DNA from 2 places in the Actinomadura sp. NPDC048394 genome. Region 1 is predicted to be linked to the other one. Evidence: predicted binding sites of a transcription regulator. Region 1 holds the regulator's gene; the other holds the start of a gene.
The links. The regulator HrcA, encoded in region 1, represses chaperone genes, less so after heat shock. The targets are predictions, from matches to a motif close to TTGGCACTCTCNNNNNGAGAGTGCCAA.

Region 1 (4,036 bases):
CGTCCCTGGAGGCGGCCCTCGCCTGCGAGCCCGACCACGTGTCCGCGTACGCGCTGATCGTCGAGGAGGGCACCCGCCTGGCGGCGCAGGTGCGCCGCGGTGAGCTCGCCGCCCCCGACGACGACGCCATGGCCGACCGCTACCTGATCGCCGACGAGCTCCTCGGCGCGCACGGCCTGCGCTGGTACGAGATCTCGAACTGGGCCTCGTCCCCGGAGGCCGCCTGCCGCCACAACCTCCTGTACTGGACGGGCGCGGACTGGTGGGGCGTCGGCCCCGGCGCCCACAGCCACGTCGGCGGGACCCGCTGGTGGAACGTCAAGCACCCCGCCGCCTACGCCGCGCGCCTCGCCGAGGGCACCACGCCCGCGTACGCGCGCGAGGTCCTCGACGCCGGCGACCGCCGCATCGAGCGGATCATGCTCGAGCTCCGCCTCGCGGACGGCTGCCCGGCCGATCTCCTGGACGACGCCGCCGTCCGCCGCGCCATCGCCGACGGCCTCGTCGACCCTGCCGCGTACGAGCGGGGCCGCGCCGTCCTCACCCGCCAAGGCCGCCTCCTCGCCGACGCCGTCACCCGCGACCTGACCTGATCAGGACTGTGCCGGCGCGGTCACGAAGTCGATCAGCTCCTCGACGCGGCCGAGGAGGGCCGGTTCGAGGTCGGTGTAGGTGGTGACGGAGCCGAGGATGCGCTTCCAGGCCGCGCCCGTCTCGCAGTTCCAGCCGAGCGCTTCGACGACGCCCTCCTTCCACGGGAGGCCGCGGGGGACGCGGGGCCAGGCGGGGATGCCGACGGCGGCGGGCTTGACGGCCTCCCAGATGTCGATGAACGGGTGGCCCGTCACGAGCACGTGCGGGGACGAGACCCGCGCGGCGATCCGGCTCTCCTTGGAGCCCTCCACGAGGTGGTCGACCAGCACGCCGAGGCGGCGGCCCTCCTCGGGCGCGAACTCCTCGACGATCGCGGGCAGGTCGTCCACGCCCTCGAGGTACTCGACGACGACGCCCTCGACGCGCAGGTCGTGCCCCCAGATCTTCTCGACCAGCTCGGCGTCGTGGAGGCCCTCCACGTAGATGCGGCTCTCCTTGGCGACCTGGGCGCGCAGCCCCCGCACCGCGATGGACCCGGACGCCGAGCGGGCCGGCGCGGCGGGCGCCGCGGCGGGCCGGACGAGCGTGACCGGCTTGCCGTCGATCAGGAACCCGGCCTTGGTGAGGGGGAACACGCGGCGCTTGCCGAACCGGTCCTCCAGCGTCACGCCGAACTTGTCGCAGGCCACCACGGCGCCGCAGAAGCCGCTGTCGGGATCCTCGGCGACCAGGCCCGGCTCGGCCGGGATCTCCGGGATCTGCCCCTTGCGGGGGCGGCGCCAGTCGCCGGCGAGGACGTCGTCTCCGTAGTTCTTGCTCCGCACGGTTCCGCACACTAACGGCCGGGATAAGATCGCGCAGCCGCGCGCGGCCCGGCGGCCTGCCGCGGCCCCCGGAACGTCCCCTCGGGGCCGTACACTTGGCACTCGGAAGTACGGAGTGCCAGCAAGGCCCTGTCGGCGGTATATCTGGACGTGAGGACCTGTGGAAGGTGCAGAAGGAGGTGACCGGGTGCTGGACGACCGGAAGCTCGCGGTGCTGCGCGCCATAGTCGAGGACTACGTCTCCACGAACGAGCCGGTGGGCTCCAAGGCGCTCGTGGACCGGCACAACCTCGAAGTGTCCTCGGCCACCATCCGCAACGACATGGCGGTGCTGGAGGAGCAGGGCTACATCGCCCAGCCGCACACCAGCGCCGGGCGGGTCCCCACCGACAAGGGGTACCGGCTGTTCGTCGACCGGCTGTCGACGATCAAGCCGCTGTCGGTCGCCGAGCGCCGGGCGATCGAGACGTTCCTGTCCGGCGCGTACGACCTCGACGACATCGTCGGCCGCACCGTCCGGCTGCTCGCGCAGCTGACCCGCCAGGTCGCGGTGGTGCAGTACCCGTCGCTGACCCGCTCGTCGGTGCGGCACGTGGAGCTGGTCCCGGTCGCCGAGGGCCGGCTGCTGCTGGTGCTGATCACCAACACCGGGCGGGTGGAGCAGCGCGTCATCGAGACGGGGAAGATCTCCGAGGAATCCGTCGGGCACCTGCGGGCGTTGCTCAATACATGCCTGGACGGGCTGGGCTTCGGCGACGTGCCGTCCGCCGTCGCGGACCTGCCGGACAAGGTGGGCCCGGACGAGCGGCCGGTGGCCGCCGCGGTCCTGTCCGTCCTGCTGGAGACCCTCGTCGAGAACCACGAGGAGAAGATCGTCTTCGCCGGCGCGGCGAACCTGGCCGCCGTCGACTTCTCGCCGAGCCTGCGGGAGGTGCTGGTGGCCCTGGAGGAACAGGTGGTCCTCATGCGGCTGCTCGGCGAGACCGGCGACTCCTCTACTCTTACGGTGCGGATCGGCACCGAGAACCCCGATGAGGGGCTCCGTTCGACCTCGGTCGTCGCAGCCGACTACGGCGTCGGCGACCTCACGCTGGCCCGGCTGGGCGTACTCGGGCCGACACGCATGGATTACCCCGGCACGATGGGAGCGGTACGGGCAGTGGCACGCTACGTGGGACAGATCCTGGCGGGGTCGTAAGTGGCCAACGACTACTACGCGACCCTCGGCGTCCGCCGGGACGCCAGCGCCGACGAGGTCAAGAAGGCGTACCGGCGGCTCGCGCGCGAGCTGCACCCGGACGTCAACCCGGACCCGGAGACGCAGGAGAAGTTCAAGGAGATCACCCAGGCCTACGAGGTGCTCTCCGACCCGAAGAAGCGCGAGATGTACGACCTCGGCGCGGATCCGTTCGCGCCGGGCGGCGCGGGCGCGGGCGCCGGCGGGTTCGGCGGCGCCGGGTTCCCGTTCAGCGACATCATGGACGCCTTCTTCGGCACCGCGACGTCCCGGGGCCCCCGCTCGCGCGCGCGCCGGGGCCGGAACGCGACGCTGCGCGTCGAGCTGGACCTGGCGGAGACCGCGTTCGGCACGACCCGCGAGCTGTCCATCGACACCGCGGTCGCCTGCACGACCTGCGAGGGGACGGGCTGCGCGCCCGGCACCCACCCGGAGACCTGCGAGACCTGCCACGGCCGCGGCGAGGTGCAGCAGGTGCAGCGCTCGTTCCTCGGCCAGGTCATGACGGCCCGGCCGTGCCCCGCCTGCGGCGGGTTCGGCTCGGTGATCCGGCACCCGTGCACCGAGTGCTCGGGCGACGGCCGGGTCCGCACCCGGCGCACCGTCAAGGTCAAGATCCCGGCGGGCGTGGAGAACGGCATCCACATCCAGCTCGCCGGCGAGGGCGAGGTCGGCCCGGGCGGCGGCCCGCCCGGCGACCTGTTCCTGGAGATCGCCGAGAAGCCGCACCCGATCTTCGAGCGGGAGGGCGACGACCTGCACTGCACGGTCGAGATCCCGATGACCGCCGCCGCGCTCGGCACCAGCGTCACGATCGAGACGCTGGACGCCGCCGAGGAGGTCGACATCAAGCCCGGCACCCAGTCCGGCCAGGTGATCACGCTCTACAACCGGGGCGTGCGGCACCTCAACGAGAGCGGCCGCGGCGACCTGATGATCCACGTGAACGTGGAGACGCCGGGCAGGCTCGACGAGGAGCAGGAGGAGCTGCTGCGGCGGCTCGCCGCGCTGCGCGGCGAGGAGCGCCCGCCCGGCAAGTTCGCGCCGGGCCAGCGCGGCATGTTCTCCCGCCTCCGGGACGTTTTCAACCAGCACTGAAGAGCCACCGCGGCGGCCTACCGCGAGGGCCGCGACGGCACGCCGCCGGCCCCGGGCGGGCCCGCCGCGGGTGGTCCGGGGGGAGGGCCATGAGTCCGCCGGTGTTCCTCGCCGACCCGGGCCGGCTGCGCGCCGACCGGGTCGTCCTGGACGGCGCCGAGGGGCGGCACGCGGCGACCGTGCGGCGGCTGCGGCCCGGTGAGCGGGTCGACCTGACCGACGGCGCCGGGCTGCTCGCCGAATGCGTCGTCGCGGCGGCCGACAAGGCGTCCCTGACCCTGGA
Region 2 (4,036 bases), on a different contig from region 1:
ATGGTTCGAATTGACGATGATCACCGTCCATAAGGTGATTTCCGTGATTCGAGGGATCTGGGGCGATTGTGGCGGTCGGTTCCGCCGCCGGGCCGGCGCCCGGACGCCGCCGGAGCCCCCGCGGCGGGGACTCTGTCCGTACATCTCGTCCAACATCGGCAGTTCCCGAGCCGGCCCTCCGGCGCGGCGCCCAGGCGGCCGGCGGCTCCGTCGGCCGCGCCCCCGCCCGGCCCGCCGCCATTCCGGACCGGCATTCGTGGGAGGCCGGAACCCGATCGCTGAACCTGCCTTGGTGTTTCGCCGCCCGTTGATCTCGCCGCGCCGATTCACCGGCCGCCGCGCCCGCCTTGCCGGGCGCCCGGAATCCCTGGTGAACGCAATGCCGGAAAGCGCGAATGATTTGCACGGCCATGGTGCGTCGCGCGGACGTCCTTGGCGTTGCGGCGCCGCGCGGAAGATCTTTGGACCGTTTAACGGGCGCGGCCCGCCGTGGGCGGGTCGGCGTCCGCCTCGCCCCGCCGCTCGGGGCGCGGGACGGGGCGGGCGAGCAGCGCGACCGGGTCCCGGCCGACCCGCGTCACCACCACCGTGGTCTCGGCGGCGCCGAACCCGGCCCGCCGCCCGCCGAAGCCGAGGTCGCGGCGGAGCCGGTCCACGTCGACCGCCGACCCCCGCTTCTTGATCGTCAACACGCCGGTCCCGAGGCGCCGCAGCTCGGCCTTGAGCCGCTTCACCGAGAACGGCAGCACCCCGTCGATCTCGTAGGCGGACGCGAACGGCGTCGGGCGCAGCTCGTCGGACGTGACGTAGGCGATGTGCGGGTCCGCGAGCCCGCCGCCGACCAGGTCCGCGACCTCCGCGACGAGATGCGCTCGGATCACCGCCCCGTCCGGTTCGTAGAGGTAGCGGCCCCAGGGGCGGACGTCCGGGTCGCCCAGCCCGCCGGGCACCAACGTGACCGCCTCCCCGCCGTGCCCGTGCCCGCCACCCGGTTCGCCGGACGCGCCGCCGGGGCCGCCGGACGCGCCGCCGGGCGGCAGGAGGGTGGCGCGGCGTCCGACGTCACCGGCGAGATCGCCGAGCCACAGCGCGGCCTCCTTCACGTCGCCGGCGACCGACACCCACTCCGCCTCCGCGCCTTCCGGCACGGCCTCGTGCGGGATGCCGGGCGCGACCTTCACGCACGCGGCCGGTGCCCGTCCGGCGAGTGCGAGGACGGCGTCGAGCGGCGGCTCGTAGGAGCGCGGGTCGAAGACGCGGCCCCGTGCCGTCCGGCGTCCGGGGTCGGCGAACACGGCGGCGTATCCGTCCGGGTCCTCCTCCAGGGCGTCGCCTACGCGCACGCGCGCGAGGTCGTCCAACCCGAACGCGGTCACATTGGCTTTCGCCACCTCGGCCGTCAGCGGATCGCGTTCGACGCCGTCGCCCGTCAGACCCATCCGTGAACGCGCCATAAGGTCGGCACCGATGCCGCACCCCAGTTCCAGTACACGCGCGCCCGCGGAAAGCCCGGAGGCGAAGCGTCGCGCGCGATGCGCCGCCACGCTCGCACGCGTCGACTGCTCCAAGCCCGCCTGGGTGAAGTACATGCGGCTCGCGTCGGAACCGAATTTCGTCTCGCCGCGCCGCCGCAACCGCACTTGCGTCAGTGCCGCCGCCACCAGGTCCGCCCCGTACCGCTCGCGCAACCGCGACGCCGTCCCCAGCAACCCGGCCTCCGAGATGTCCGCTTCGCCCGCCTCCGCGAGAAGTGCCTGGCCGGCGGGGGTGAGCAGCTCCCGGAACGACGCGATGTCCATGCCTGGACCGTACCGACCGCGGCGCGCCGGTGATCCGCGGGTGAACGGGCGGGAACGGCGCGGGCCGTGCCTCCGTGTCCGTGTTGACGGGCCAACGGGCACGGCATAGTCTCACTGACTGGCACTCTCCCCGCGAGAGTGCCAACACAGCGACAAGGTCGGTCTGGCACCCGCGACGACAGGCCGGTCCAGGGTCGCCTCTCTGTCACATGTGCCGGCGGCCGGCCATGGCCGCCGAGGACCAATCGAAGGGGAGGTCAGATCGTGACGACCGCCACCAAGGTTGTTCTCAAGCCGCTCGAGGACCGCATCGTCGTCCAGCCGCTTGAGGCCGAGACCACCACCGCCTCCGGCCTGGTGATCCCGGACACCGCCAAGGAGAAGCCGCAGGAGGGCACCGTCCTGGCCGTCGGCCCGGGCCGCGTCGACGACAAGGGCGACCGCGTCCCCGTCGACGTCAAGGTCGGCGAGGTCGTGCTCTACAGCAAGTACGGCGGCACCGAGGTCAAGTACAACGGCGAGGACTACCTCGTCCTCTCGGCCCGCGACGTGCTCGCGGTCATCGAGAAGTAATCACCGAGACGTGATGCGCCCGCCCCGGCCCGCGCCGCCCACCGGCGGGGCGGCCGGGGCGGATCGCGTGACATAGGAGATAACCCCATGGCGAAGATCCTGGAGTTCGAGGAGGACGCTCGCCGGGCTCTTGAGCGCGGCGTCAACGCTCTCGCGGACGCCGTCAAGGTGACGATCGGCCCGCGCGGCCGCAACGTCGTCATCGACAAGAAGTTCGGCGCGCCGACCATCACCAACGACGGCGTCACCATCGCCCGCGAGGTGGAGCTGGAGGACCCCTACGAGAACCTCGGGGCCCAGCTCGCCAAGGAAGTGGCGACCAAGACCAACGACATCGCGGGCGACGGCACCACCACGGCGACCGTCCTCGCCCAGGCCCTGGTCCGCGAGGGCATCCGCAACGTGGCCGCCGGCGCCTCGCCGCTCGGCCTCAAGCGCGGCATCGACGCGGCCGCCCAGTACGTGTCCGACCAGCTCCTGAAGTCGGCCCGCGAGGTCGACGAGAAGGGCGAGATCGCGCACGTCGCCACCATCTCCGCCCAGGACGCGCAGATCGGCGAGCTGATCGCCGAGGCGTTCGACAAGGTCGGCAAGGACGGCGTCATCACCGTCGAGGAGGCCCACACCATGGGCCTCGAGCTGGAGTTCACCGAGGGCCTCCAGTTCGACAAGGGCTACCTGTCGCCGCACATGGTCACCGACCCCGAGCGCATGGAGGCCGTCCTCGAGGACGCCTACGTGCTCATCGTGGACGGCAAGATCTCCAACGTGCAGGAGTTCCTGCCGCTGGCGGAGAAGGTCGCCCAGACCAAGAAGCCGCTGCTGGTCGTCGCCGAGGACGTCGAGGGCGAGGCCCTCGCGCTGCTCGTCGCCAACAAGATCCGCGGCACCTTCACCTCCGTCGCCGTCAAGGCGCCGGGCTTCGGCGACCGCCGCAAGGCGATGCTGGGCGACATGGCCACCCTCACCGGCGGCCAGGTCGTCAGCGAGGCCATCGGCCTCAAGCTCGACTCGATCGGGCTGGAGGACCTCGGCCGCGCCCGCCGCATCACCGTCACCAAGGACGCCACCACCATCGTCGACGGTGAGGGCTCCGCGGACGAGATCACCGCGCGGGTCAACCAGATCAAGGTCGAGATCGAGAACTCCGACTCCGACTGGGACCGCGAGAAGCTGCAGGAGCGCCTGGCCAAGCTGGCCGGCGGGGTCTGCGTGCTGCGCGTCGGCGCCGCCACCGAGGTGGAGCTGAAGGAGAAGAAGCACCGCCTGGAGGACGCCATCTCGGCGACCCGCGCGGCGATCGAGGAGGGCATCGTGTCCGGCGGCGGCAGCGCGCTGGTGCACGTGGCCAAGGAGGGCTTCGACACCCTCGGCCTGTCCGGCGACGAGGCCACCGGCGCGGACGCGGTGCGCCGCGCGCTGGTCGAGCCGCTGCGCTGGATCTCCGAGAACGCCGGCCAGGAGGGCTACGTCGTCGTCTCCAAGGTCCAGGACCTGCAGGCCGGGCACGGCTACAACGCCGCCACCGGCGAGTACGGCGACCTGATCGCCCAGGGCGTCATCGACCCGGTCAAGGTGACCCGTTCCGCCGTCACCAACGCCGCGTCGATCGCGGGCATGCTGCTCACCACCGAGGCGCTCGTCGTGGACAAGCCCGAGGAGGA

Region 2: the regulator HrcA is predicted to act here: its motif matches at 1,918-1,944, upstream of groES (co-chaperone GroES).

The regions. Positions count from the first base shown of each region.
Region 1 is NZ_JBEZJL010000079.1:20,901-24,936, forward strand. Features, by position in the region: gene hemW (radical SAM family heme chaperone HemW) at 1-593, shown strand, start outside; gene AB0C78_RS40360 (DUF3097 domain-containing protein) at 594-1,418, opposite strand; gene hrcA (heat-inducible transcriptional repressor HrcA) at 1,606-2,616, shown strand; gene dnaJ (molecular chaperone DnaJ) at 2,617-3,753, shown strand; gene AB0C78_RS40375 (16S rRNA (uracil(1498)-N(3))-methyltransferase) at 3,843-4,036, shown strand, end outside.
Region 2 is NZ_JBEZJL010000017.1:80,556-84,591, reverse strand. Features, by position in the region: gene AB0C78_RS14360 (SAM-dependent methyltransferase) at 471-1,799, opposite strand; gene groES (co-chaperone GroES) at 2,061-2,372, shown strand; gene groL (chaperonin GroEL) at 2,460-4,036, shown strand, end outside.